DNA from 3 places in the Pseudoxanthomonas sp. LjRoot143 genome. Region 1 is predicted to be linked to each of the others. Evidence: predicted binding sites of a transcription regulator. Region 1 holds the regulator's gene; each other region holds the start of a gene.
The links. Region 1 encodes HrcA, which represses chaperone genes, less so after heat shock. Its sites were predicted from a motif close to TTNGCACTCNNNNNNNNNGAGTGCNAA; they were not measured.

Region 1 (4,135 bases):
CCAAGCACGGCTATATCCTGGAAGAGCACTCGCTGGTGCTCTACGTGCGCAAGAAGCGCTGACGGCGGGAGATTCGTGGCGGCGAGTGTGGGAGCGACGCAAGTCGCGAAGCAGCGTCGTCGGTGAAGCCACATCGCGACTTACGTCGCTCCCACAGCAAGAATGGCCGGATGCCTTCAGACCGCGTTGGCCAATAGCCGCTTGGCGGCCGCGTGGGCTTCCTTGCTGACTTCCACGCCACCCAGCATGCGGGCCAGCTCCTCTTCGCGCTGTTTCGCGCCCAGCTTCTCGACGGCGCTCTGGGTCATGCCGTCCACGGGTGCCTTGCTAACCCGGTAGTGGGCATGGCCCTGCGCGGCGACCTGGGGCAGGTGGGTGACGCACAGGACCTGCCGCTCGGCACCGAGTGCACGCAGTTTCTGGCCGACGATCTCGGCCACGGCGCCGCCGATGCCGGTGTCCACTTCATCGAAGATCATGGTGGGCACGGCGTCCAGACCGAGCGCGGCGACTTCGATCGCCAGCGAGATGCGTGCGAGTTCGCCGCCTGAAGCGACCTTGCGCAGGGGGCGCGGTGGCTGACCCGCATTGGCCGAGACCAGGAATTCGACACGCTCGGCACCGGTCGGATCGGGACGTTCGCCTTCCAGGGGTTCCAGCGCGATCTCGAACCGGCCTCCGCCCATGCCCAGTTCGGCGATCAGTGCCGTAGTAGTGTCGCCCAGGGACTTCGCGGCTTGCTGACGCGTACGGGTCAGCGTGGCGGCGGCATCGCGCCACTGCGCCTTGGCCGTCTCGATCTCACCGTTGAGCAGGAGCAGGCGCTCGCCAGCGCCGCGCAGCGAGTCCAGTTCGGCGGCCAGGCGGTCGTTCTGCTCCTGCAGGCCGTCCAGCGGCACGCGGTGCTTGCGCGCGAGGTCGTGCACGCGGGCGAGCTTGCGTTCCAGTGCGTCGAACTGCATCGGTTCGGCGTCGAGGTCGTCGCGCACCTGGCCAAGCAGGGACAGGGCTTCCTCGATCTGGATTGCGGCGCCGTCCAACAGCGCATCCACGTCGCGCAGGCGCGGCTCGTGTTCGGCCTGCCGGGCGAGATCGGCCCGGACCTGCTGCAACTGGCGCGTCAACGAGGGCGTATCGTCGCCGGCCAACTGGCCCAGCGCCGCGTCGCAGGCCTGGATCAGGCCGGCCGCGTGCGCCTGGCGGCGGTGACTGACCACCAGCGCGTCCAGCGCGGCGGGCGACAGATCTTCGCGCTGCAGCTCGACCAGTTGATGTTCCAGATAGTTGATCCGGTCGGACACATCCCCCTGGCCCGACAACTGCTCGCGTTCGCGTAGCAGGGCCGTCCAGCAACGGGCGGCGTCGCGCACCGTGGTGCGCTCGCGGTCGTTGCGGGCGAAGGCATCGAGCAGGTCCAACTGGCTGTTGCGGGCGAGCAGGGCCTGGTGTTCGTGTTGGCCATGGATCTCGACCAGGCGGCCGGCCAGTTCGGCCAGCTGCGACAGGGTCACGCTGCGGCCGTTGATCCAGGCCCGCGAGCCGCCGTCGGCCCGGATCACCCGGCGCAACTGGCACTGGCCGTCATCGTCCAGCTCGTTGTCGGCCAGCCAGGCCTGCGCCGGCGAACCGGGGGCGGCGGCGAATTCGGCGGACAGCTCGGCACGCTCGGCGCCATGGCGGACCACGCCGCTGTCGGCACGCAGGCCGGACAGGAAGCCGAGGGCATCCACCAGCAGCGACTTGCCGGCGCCGGTTTCACCGGAAATGACGGTCATGCCGTCACCGAACTCCAGTTCGGCGGCGCGGACCACGGCGAAATCCTTCAGGGCGAGATGTCTGAGCATGCGGCGGATTGTAAGCGGAGCCGGCTCACCGACTGAGACACCCGGCGGCCGGCTTGCAAAGGCGAGGGCGCGACGTTATCTAGCTGCCATGAACACGCCATCGCCCCCGCTGGATCCGCGCGCCCGCCAGTTGCTGCGCACGCTGATCTCGCGCTACATCCACGATGGCGAACCGGTGGGGTCGCAGACGCTGGCCCGCCATGCCGGGCTGGAGGTCAGTCCGGCGACCATCCGCAACATCCTGTCCGAGCTGGAGGAAGTCGGGCTGCTGAGCTCGCCCCACACCTCGGCCGGCCGGATCCCGACGGCACAGGGCTACCGGGTGTTCGTCGACAGCCTGGTGCAGGTGAAGTCGCTAGGGGACGGCGAGGTGGCGCGCCTGCGCGCCGAACTGTCCGCCGGCGCCGGCACCCAGGCGCTGCTGGGCAACGCGTCCGAGCTGCTGTCGGCCATGACCCATTTCGTCGGCGTGGTCAGTGTGCCGCGGCGCGAGCAGTTCGCCTTCCGCTATATCGACTTTGTGCCGCTGGACGGGCAGCGGGTGATGGCCATCCTGGTGTTCGCCGACAACGATGTGCAGAACCGGGTCATCGAGACGCGGCGCCCCTACGAGCGCTCCGAGCTTGAGCGCATCTCCAATTACCTGAACACCCAGTTCGCGGGCCGGCCGCTGTCCGAGATCCGCGCCAACCTGCTGCGCGATCTTCGCCGGGCGCAGACCGAAATGGAGGGGCTGCTGGCCGAATCCATCGAACTGGCCGAGCAGGCGCTGGCCCCGCCCGGCGACGACGTGGTGCTGGCAGGCCAGACCCGGTTGATGGGCGTGCAGGAGCTGTCCGACCTTGAGCGGCTGCGCGATCTGTTCGAGGCCTTCGCCCGCAAGCGCGAGATCCTGCAGCTGCTGGAACGCACGATCCGGGCACCGGGCGTGCGGATCTTCATCGGCGAGGACACCGGGCTGGCGCCGCATGACGGGGTTTCGGTGGTCACCGCGCCGTACATGGCGGGCGGGCAGGTGCTGGGCGTGCTGGGCGTCATCGGGCCCACGCGCATGGCCTACGATCGGGTGATTCCGGTGGTGCAGGCAGCGGCCGATGTCTTGGGTGCGGCCTTGAATCCGGAATCCACGGCCCCATAGGTTCCCGGTTGGGCGGCTGGACCTGCCGCCAGGGAACCGAAATGAACGAGCAGCACGAATACGACCTTCCGTCCGGCCAGGTGCCGGATGCCGCCGAGACCGACGCCGCCCTGCTGGCAGAGCTGGAAACGCTGCGCAACGAGCTGGACCAGCTGCGCGCCACCACGCTGCTGGAGCGCGCCGACCTGGAAAACCAGCGCAAGCGCGTGGCCCGCGATATCGAGCAGGCCCGCAAGTTCGCCAACGAGCGCCTGCTGGGCGACCTGCTGCCGGTGTTCGACAGCCTGGACGCTGGCCTGGCCGCCGCCGGCGCCGAGTCCAGTCCGCTGAAGGACGGTCTGGAGCTCACCTTCAAGCAGTTGCTGAAGGTCGCCGGCGACAACGGCCTGACCCTGGTCGACCCTACCGGCGAAGCCTTCGATCCGGAACATCACCAGGCGATCAGCCAGGCCGATGCACCCGGTGCGGCGCCGGGCAGCGTCGTGCAGGTGTTCCAGAAGGGTTACGTGCTCAACGGCCGCCTGCTGCGCCCGGCGCTGGTGGTCGTGGCCAAGCACGACTGAATGCCCTCGCGACGGCGCTTGAACCGCGTCATCGCACCCCTATATCGGGACCATCCACCCGGCCGATCGCCGGGTCCAACATCAGAATTCGCTAGGGAGTGAGATTCAAATGGGCAAGATCATCGGCATCGACCTGGGCACGACCAATTCGTGCGTGGCGATCATGGACGGCGGCAAGGCCCGCGTCATCGAGAATTCGGAAGGCGACCGCACCACCCCCTCCATCGTGGCCTACACGAAGGACGGCGAAGTGCTGGTCGGCGCCTCGGCCAAGCGCCAGGCCGTGACCAACCCGAAGAACACCTTCTACGCGGTGAAGCGCCTGATCGGCCGCAAGTTCACCGACGCGGAAGTGAAGAAGGACCTGGACCTGGTCCCGTACGACATCATCGCGCACGAGAACGGCGATGCCTGGGTGCAGACGAGCGACGGCAAGAAGCTGTCGGCGCAGGAAATCTCCGCGCGCATCCTGGAGAAGATGAAGAAGACGGCCGAAGCCTTCCTCGGCGAGACCGTCACCGAAGCCGTCATCACCGTGCCGGCCTACTTCAACGACAGCCAGCGTCAGGCCACCAAGGACGCGGGCAAGA
Region 2 (4,135 bases), on a different contig from region 1:
ATGTTCGTGCCGCCGGGTGGGCGACGCTATCCGGATCTTGCGCGGCTCACTTCCCGCCCAGCGGATACCGCTTGCCGTCCGCCATCACGAGTTCGCCTTCGCCAATGCGCTCGTTGTCGGCATCGACGGTGATGAACTCGGCTTCGAGTCGACCGGCGCCCTTGCTGCCCTTCAGATCGAAGACATAGCGCTCGCCTTCCGCGGCCCATGAGGCATCGCGGTCGAACGCCGCTTCGCGGATGTCACCGATATGGCGCTGCACGACCGGGTGCGCCTGCATCGCCGCATTGGCCTGCAGCACGAAGATTCCGTCCTGGCGCGCGAAGGTCTCAGGCGCCTCGCCGCGGTCCGCATCGGTGCGTGGCGCCGCGAGTTCGCCTTCCATCGGGGGCTCGCCTTCGAACGCGAACTCGCGGCCGTCCGCCAGCGTCAGCACGCCCTTGCCCAGCCGCTCGGTATCGGCATCCACCGTGATGAACTCGGCAAGGATGCGACCGCGGCCCTTGTCGCCGACCAGCGTGAAGACGAACTCGTCCGCGCCCTCGGCTTCACCGGTTCCCAGCACGTCCATGTCGAACGCGCTCAACGTACCGATGTGCTGTTGTACCAACGGGTAGCGCTGCACGGCGACGCGCGCCTGCCGGGTGAAGATGTTGTCGCCTGCGAACAGGTCGGTGGCATCGATGCCGTCCTCCGGCTCGTCTCCGCCGCGAGGCTCGCCTTCGAACGACAGCTTGCGTCCATTGGCCAGCGTCAGCACGCCCTTGCCGAGTCGCTCGGTGTCGGCGCTGACGGTGATGAAATCGGCCTCGAGGCGGCCGCGGCCCTTGTCGCCGGCGACGTCGAACACGAACGTGTTCATGCCGGGCGCAGCACCGGTGGCATCGCTGTCGAGCTCGAAAGCGGCGATCTGGCCGATGTGCTGGCGGATCAGCGGATAGCGCTGCGCCGCCTCCTGTGCCTGGCGAATGAAGAGGCCGGCGCCGGCTTCGACGTCTTCCTCATCGTCGTGACCGTGACCCTCGCCTTCCGCGGCCAGCGCGTCGGCATCGCCTTCGATCTCGTGGCGGGTGCCATCGGCCATGACCAGCATGCCCGGCCCCAGCGCCTCCTGCGTGGCGCTGACGGTGATGAAGCGCGCGGTGACGCGTCCTTTGCCGCGACTGCCTTCGACATCGAACACCAGCACGTCCGGACCGGGCTCGTCCATGCTCGCCGCGTCGTCGAGCGCGACTTTGCGGATCGCCCCCAGGTGCGCAGCGACCACCGGATCCACCTGCATCGCCGCGCGGGCTTGTGCATCGTATTCTTCGCGATCGATGGAGAACCGGACGCCCTCCTGTGCCGGGGTGGGTTTCGTGTTGCCGTCATCGGCCAAGCCCGCTGCGGCCATGCCGCTCGACATCGTCAGGCCGCACGCCATCACCAGCCCCCACGAGAACAGCGTCCGCCGCTTGTTGCCCCACCCCATCATGCCCTGCTCCTTCTGGTTGTCATGCCGCCGTTGGCGGGTCGCGGCGTAGTGGAGCACATCCACCGACGAGCGCGCCACAAAAGCGAAGAGGCCCCATCGCGGGCCTCTTCGACATCACACCACGAACAAGGAAGATCAGGCGGCGAACAACGCCTTCATCTTCTTCAGCGCGTTGGCTTCGACCTGGCGGACGCGCTCGGCGGAAATACCGTACTCGTCGGCGAGTTCCTGCAGCGTCACCTTGCTCTCTCCATCCAGCCAGCGACGCTTGATGATGTCGCGCGAGCGCTCATCCAGATTCGCCAGGCCTTCGCGCAGCAGCTCCATCTGGTTGTCTTCGCTGTCCGCACGCTCGTAGGCCTGCGACGGATCCTCGTCGCGCGCGACCAGATAGCTCGCCGGCGACGGCGGTGCGTGCTCCTCGTCCTCGTCCGACGGCGCATCGAAACCGATGTCGCGACCGGACAGGCGCGCTTCCATTTCCAGCACTTCGCGTTCGGACACGTTGAGGTCCTTCGCGATGACGCTGACTTCTTCAGCGTTCATCCAGCCCAGGCGCGTCTTCGACTTGCGCAGGTTGAAGAACAGCTTGCGCTGCGCCTTGGTCGTGGCGACCTTCACGATGCGCCAGTTCTTCAGGATGAACTCGTGCATTTCGGCACGGATCCAGTGCACCGCGAAGCTGACCAGGCGCACGCCCATGTCGGGATCGAAGCGCTTCACCGCCTTCATCAGGCCGATGTTGCCTTCCTGGATCAGGTCGCCGAGCGGCAGGCCGTAGCCATTGTAGCCACGCGCCACATGCACGACGAAACGCAGGTGCGAATGCACCAGCTCGCGGGCAGCGTCGAGGTCTTCTTCCTCGCGGTAACGGTTGGCGAGCGCGCGCTCGTCTTCCACCGTCAGCACCGGAATCTGGTGCACGGCGCTGATGTAGGCGTCGAGCGAACCCAGGGCGCTGGGGATCGGCAGGTTGTTGGTGACCAGGGCGGTAGTGGGGGTGTTCTGGCTCATGGGCATGGATGTTAGCAGTCGGGGGGTTCGACTGCTAACCGTGCCGGAAGTTCCGTATTGTTCCAGCGATGCAACGAACCGCCGTTGATCCAGTCCGTGCGCAGCCACCTTTGCAATCAACGGCTTGCAGACATTATTGTCCGCCGTTGCCATCCCCTGAGGTCCGACGGGTAGGGGGAGAATGGGCTTTCGTTCAGGTCCGCGGCGGCATCGGCATGACGGAAGGCGGCTCGGCCGTCGCCTGCCGCTGCAGCACCGTGGCGGCCATGGCATCGGCGTCCGCCGCCAGACGGGAAGGATGGAAGCTGGGGCGCAGGTAGTCCGTCAAATGCCGCAGTGTCCGGCGGCCCATTCCGTGCCCGGCGCCGAAATGGTGCGTCAGCTGGCGCCACGTGGCCAACCGCAACAGCCGGCGATCCTGCACCAGCAGCGACGCGGCCAGTCCCATGAGCAGCAGATAAAAGAGCGAGATGGTCATCACCGCTCCCAGTACCCGTACGGGATAGCGGGGCGAGACCGCCTGAAGCAGGTCGAACGCCACCGCCCGGTGCTCTATCTCCTCGGCGAAGTGCCACTCCATCAGGTCGCGCACGCGCGGATCGGCATCCGCAAGGATGGATTGCGTCAGGAACTCGTAGCCGAGGAAGGCATTGATGTGTTCGACGCAACTCACCAGCGACACGCGCAACCACAGCGGTGCGATACGATCCATCACACGGAAGATGCCCCGGTCGACCGTGCGTTCTATACCCCGATACGCGTAGCCCTGCGCATCCAGATTCTCCCAGTAACGCTTGTGCGCAACGCCATGCTGCGCTTCCTGGCGGATGAACGCCTGGCAGCGCTGGCGCAGGACGTCACTTCGCAACTCCGGTAAGCAGGCGTTGAGCGTGCGGATATAGAAGGCTTCATTGGCCGGCACCAAGATGGTGTAGGCGTTGAGCAGCGACGAAACGACTTCATTCTCCGGCAACCAGTGCCGGGGAATGTCACGGGGAAACGCGGCGGTGAATCGCCTGGCAGTGATCGACTCTTCCATGATGCCTCCCTCTTAGGGTCACCCGTCCGAACGTCTCTCCTCGCGCCGCATTCCGCCACAACGCGGACGGCTTCAGCCGTCTGACGAAGCGATCGCCTGCGTCTCCCTGATGACGCGCAAGAGATTGCCACTCCATATCTTCCGCACATCCTGCTCCGTGTAACCAGCCGCCAGCAGCTCTTCGGTGATCCTGGGCAACGCGCTGACGTCTTCCAGCCCTGCCACGCCGCCGCCACCGTCCCAGTCAGCACCGATGCCGACATGATCCACGCCGGCCACCTTCAGGATGTGAAGCACGTGCGCCATGTAGTTGTCGAAGGTCGCCCGCTTGACCGGATAGCGCTCCTCGATCGCCCTCCGTTCCGCCAGATAAGACGGAACACGATCCACCGCGAGCCGGCTCTCGGGTCCGTACTTCTCGCCGAGTGCATCCATGGCTGTCTCGCGCTCGCGGATCTTCGGGATGTTGATCAGGTAGCCACCGTACGCATTGACGTGGATGACGCCACCTTTCGCCGCGAGCTGGCGAAGCCGGGCGTCATCGATGTTCCGCGGATGGTCGTACAGGGCATCCGCACTCGTATGCGAGAGCACGATCGGAGCTCGCG
Region 3 (4,135 bases), 1.9 Mb from region 1:
CGGCCCTCGGCACGCAACGAAGCGAGGCGTTCGGCGGAATAGACCACGTGGCCGTCCGCCGTCGGTGCAGCGGCGGACGCCACGGGCAAGCGGTGCACCATCAGCAAGGGCACCAGCGCGGTGGCGGCGAGCGTCAGCGCCAGCACGCGGGGCAGCGGCGACGCGGCAACGCGCGCGCGCTGGAACCACCACAGCCCCAGCGCCAACAGTACGAGCCCGACCAGCGCCAGGCCGACCGCGTCGATGCCGCGCTGTTTACCGAGCACCCACAGCAGCCACACGGCGGTCAGGTACATCGGGAAGGCGAGCACCTGCTTCAGCGTCTCCATCCATGCGCCGGGTCGCGGCAGGCGGTTCGCCAGCGCCGGCACGAAGCCGATCAGCAGGAATGGCAACGCCAGTCCCAGACCAAGTACGGCGAACACCAGCAATGCGAGCGGGGTGGGCGCGGTGAAGGCGTACGCGAGCGCCACGCCCATGAAGGGCGCCGTGCACGGACTGGCCACGACCACTGCCAGCACGCCGGTGAAGAAATCGCCGGCCGGACCGCGTCGCGAGGCCAGGCCATGCCCGGCACCAGCGAGTCGATGGCCGATGGCGAACACGCCGGACAGGCTCAGGCCCACGGCGAACATCACATAGGCCAGCAGGCCGACCAGCCATGGCTGCTGCAACTGGAAGCCCCAGCCCAGCGCCTGACCCGCGGCGCGCAACGCGATGGCCAGCGCGCCGACGGCAACGAAGCTGACCAGCACGCCGGCGGTGTACCAGAGTGCACGCCGACGGGCGTCGCCTTCGTTCTGCCCGCTTTCGGCCAACGACAGCGCTTTCAGCGACAGGATCGGCAGCACGCACGGCATCAGGTTGAGGATCAGGCCGCCGGCCAGTGCCAGCGCGAGTGCGACGAGCAGCGACGTGGCGCTGCCCTGGTTGCGCGCAAGTACATCTTCCGGAGGACGCGTGCGTTCGACCTCGGCGGCGGCGGGCGTGGTCGCTGTGGCGGCGTCCGGCGCAGCGACCGGTGTGGTGGCGGGCGGCGTCGTGCTCGTCGGCAGTGGTGCGACGGCGGCGGGCGCCGGTACGTCGGGCGTGCTGGCCGGCGTTATCGTGCCGGCGGGAATCGACAGCTTCACGCGCCGCGTCATCGGCGGATAGCAGATGCCGTCGGTCTGGCAGCCCTGGAAGGTGACGCGCAGCGTGGCCTGCGTGGCGTCCGCTTTTTCGCGCCGCAGCGGCACCGGCACTTCGGCCTGATCGAAATAGACGGTGACGTCGCCGAAGTGTTCGTCGCGGTGCGCCTTGCCCTTGGGCCAGCGCGGTGTCTGCAGCGCGATACCCGGTGCGCCTTCCAGCGCCATCGACGTGCGGTCGCGGTAGACGTAGTAGCCGCGTGCCGGCGTGAAGCGCAGCAGCAGTTCGTTGCCATTGAACGCGATCGCCTCGAAGGCGAACGCCTGTTCCGACGGCAGCGGCAGTGCGTCCATGCCGGCCTGCGGTTTCTGGCCCAGCAGACCGCTGGTGAGAGCGCCGGATCCCAGGGGTACGAAAGTCGCGTTGGTGGCCTCGGCCGGCGGCAGGGCCACCTTCAGCGTGCGCGTCTGCGGCGGATAGCAGATGCCGGCGTCGGCGCAGCCCTGGTACTTGATCTTCAGGGTAACGCTGTCGGTCGACGCGGTCGGCTGGCCGGGCAGGGTGGCGACCAGTTCGCCACGGTAGGTTTCGACGTCGCCGAAGAATTCGTCGCGGTAGGCCTTGCCCTTGGGCAACTGCAGCGGCTGTGCGGCGAAGCCCGCATCGGCCTCCACGCCGGTCCGGTGCCGGTACAGGTAATAGCCTTCGGTGATCTTCCAGCGGATCTCGATGCGGTCGCGCGACGGCGCGGTGGCCGTCAACACGAAGGCCTCATCCACCGGCAGCAGGTCGCCCTGGGTGATCGCGGCGGACGCGGCCGGGGCGACCAACGAGGCCAGGGGGAGCAGCAGGCAGGCGAGCAGGGAACGGATCAGCGTCATCGGGTCACTCGGGGGCGCGGGCGTCGGCCCGGGTTTCCGCGGCCACCCAGTCCAGATAGGCGGGCAGGCCGGCGGCGGTTTCGACCGCCAGGATCTCCGGCAGTTCATAGGGATGCAGCTCCGCCAGCCTCGCCATCAAGGCGTCGCGGCGGTCGGCGGTGATCTTGGCCAGCAGCTGCACTTCGGTGGCCTGCTCCACCTGGCCCTGCCAGTGGTAGGTCGAGACCACGCCGGGCAGCAGGTTCACGCAGGCGGCCAGCCGTTCGTCCACCAGCGTCCGCGCCAGCCGCTGGGCGGTGTCGGCGTCCGGGCAGGTGGACAGGATCAGGAAGACGGGCATGGGCCGGCGATTATTGCAGACCCCGTCCGCCAGCCTCCTGCGACAAAGTTGCGCGCCCGCCCTTGAAAGCCTTCCGGGGCACCCAATATCCCCTGCATCCCGGCCTGGCCGGGTTTTTGTACCCGCGGCGTTGGCAGTCCCCTGAGGCGAGTGCTAACATCGCTGCCCCTTTCCTAGTCCAATCAATCACTTAAGAGGATTGACATGAGCAATATCAAGCCGCTGTACGACCGTCTGGTGGTCAAGCCGATCGAAGCCGAAGAAACCTCCCTCGGCGGCATCATCATTCCCGACGCTGCCAAGGAAAAGCCCACCAAGGGTGAAGTCATCGCCGTCGGCGAAGGCAAGTTCGTCGAAGCCACCGGTGGCGTGCGCGCCCCGAAGGTCAAGGTCGGCGACAAGGTGATCTACGGTCAGTACTCCGGTTCGGCCTACAAGCAGGACGGCGTCGAGTACAAGATCATCAAGGAAGACGACGTCCTCGCGATCCTCGGCTGATCGCGCGCGGCGGCTCCGCGCCGCCGCCCACGTCACCGCAATCCTCTTGATGGCGGGCTCCGCGCCCGCCGCACGAACCACTCTCAAAATTCCTGGAGTTGCACATGGCAGCCAAAGATATCCGTTTCGGTGAAGACGCCCGTACGCGCATGGTGCGCGGCGTGAACATCCTCGCCAATGCCGTCAAGGCCACCCTCGGCCCGAAGGGCCGCAACGTCGTGCTCGAGAAGAGCTTCGGCGCCCCTACGATCACCAAGGACGGCGTCTCCGTCGCCAAGGAAATCGAACTGGCCGACAAGTTCGAGAACATGGGCGCGCAGATGGTGAAGGAAGTCGCGTCCAAGACCTCCGACAACGCCGGTGACGGCACCACCACCGCCACCGTGCTGGCGCAGGCGTTCATCCGCGAAGGCTCCAAGGCCGTCGCCGCCGGCATGAACCCGATGGACCTCAAGCGCGGCATCGACCAGGCCGTGAAGGCCGCCGTCGAAGAGCTGAAGAAGCTCTCCAAGCCGACCGCCGACGACAAGGCGATCGCCCAGGTCGGCACCATCTCGGCCAACTCCGACAGCAACATCGGCGACATCATCGCCGAAGCCATGAAGAAGGTCGGCAAGGAAGGCGTGATCACGGTTGAAGAAGGCTCGGGCCTGGAGAACGAACTCGACGTCGTCGAGGGCATGCAGTTCGACCGCGGCTACCTGTCGCCGTACTTCATCAACAACCAGCAGTCGCAGCAGGTCGAATTCGACGACCCCTTCATCCTGATCCACGACAAGAAGGTCTCCAACGTCCGCGAACTGCTGCCGGTGCTGGAAGGCGTCGCCAAGGCCGGCAAGCCGCTGCTGATCGTGGCCGAGGAAGTGGAAGGCGAAGCCCTCGCCACGCTGGTGGTCAACACCATCCGCGGCATCGTCAAGGTCGCCGCCGTCAAGGCGCCGGGCTTCGGTGACCGCCGCAAGGCCATCCTGGAAGACATCGCCACGCTGACCAACGGCACGGTGATCTCCGAGGAAGTCGGCCTGCAGCTCGAGAAGGCCACCATCAACGACCTGGGTCGTGCGAAGAAGGTCGTGATCTCCAAGGAGAACACCACCATCATTGACGGCGCCGGCGATGCCGAGCGCATCCAGTCGCGCATCAAGCAGATCAAGGCGCAGATCGAGGAGACCTCCTCCGACTACGACCGCGAGAAGCTGCAGGAACGCGTGGCCAAGCTGGCCGGCGGCGTGGCCGTGATCAAGGTCGGTGCCTCGACCGAAATCGAAATGAAGGAAAAGAAGGC

Region 2: a site for HrcA is predicted at 2,500-2,526, ahead of rpoH (RNA polymerase sigma factor RpoH). Genes of this name have one in related genera too.
Region 3: a site for HrcA is predicted at 2,483-2,509, ahead of ACSQ1W_RS16110 (co-chaperone GroES). Genes of this name have one in related genera too.

Annotation. Positions count from the first base shown of each region.
Region 1 is NZ_CAXUPM020000001.1:1,434,527-1,438,661, forward strand. It holds gene fur (ferric iron uptake transcriptional regulator) at 1-62, shown strand, start outside; gene recN (DNA repair protein RecN) at 177-1,844, opposite strand; gene hrcA (heat-inducible transcriptional repressor HrcA) at 1,933-2,982, shown strand; gene grpE (nucleotide exchange factor GrpE) at 3,024-3,545, shown strand; gene dnaK (molecular chaperone DnaK) at 3,655-4,135, shown strand, end outside.
Region 2 is NZ_CAXUPM020000002.1:62,895-67,029, forward strand. It holds gene ACSQ1W_RS21320 (DUF1203 domain-containing protein) at 1-2, opposite strand, end outside; gene ACSQ1W_RS21325 (hypothetical protein) at 47-1,474, opposite strand; gene rpoH (RNA polymerase sigma factor RpoH) at 1,610-2,488, opposite strand; gene ACSQ1W_RS21335 (metal-dependent hydrolase) at 2,682-3,527, opposite strand; gene ACSQ1W_RS21340 (dipeptidase) at 3,600-4,135, opposite strand, start outside.
Region 3 is NZ_CAXUPM020000001.1:3,314,211-3,318,345, reverse strand. It holds gene ACSQ1W_RS16120 (protein-disulfide reductase DsbD family protein) at 1-2,012, opposite strand, end outside; gene cutA (divalent-cation tolerance protein CutA) at 2,017-2,352, opposite strand; gene ACSQ1W_RS16110 (co-chaperone GroES) at 2,557-2,850, shown strand; gene groL (chaperonin GroEL) at 2,955-4,135, shown strand, end outside.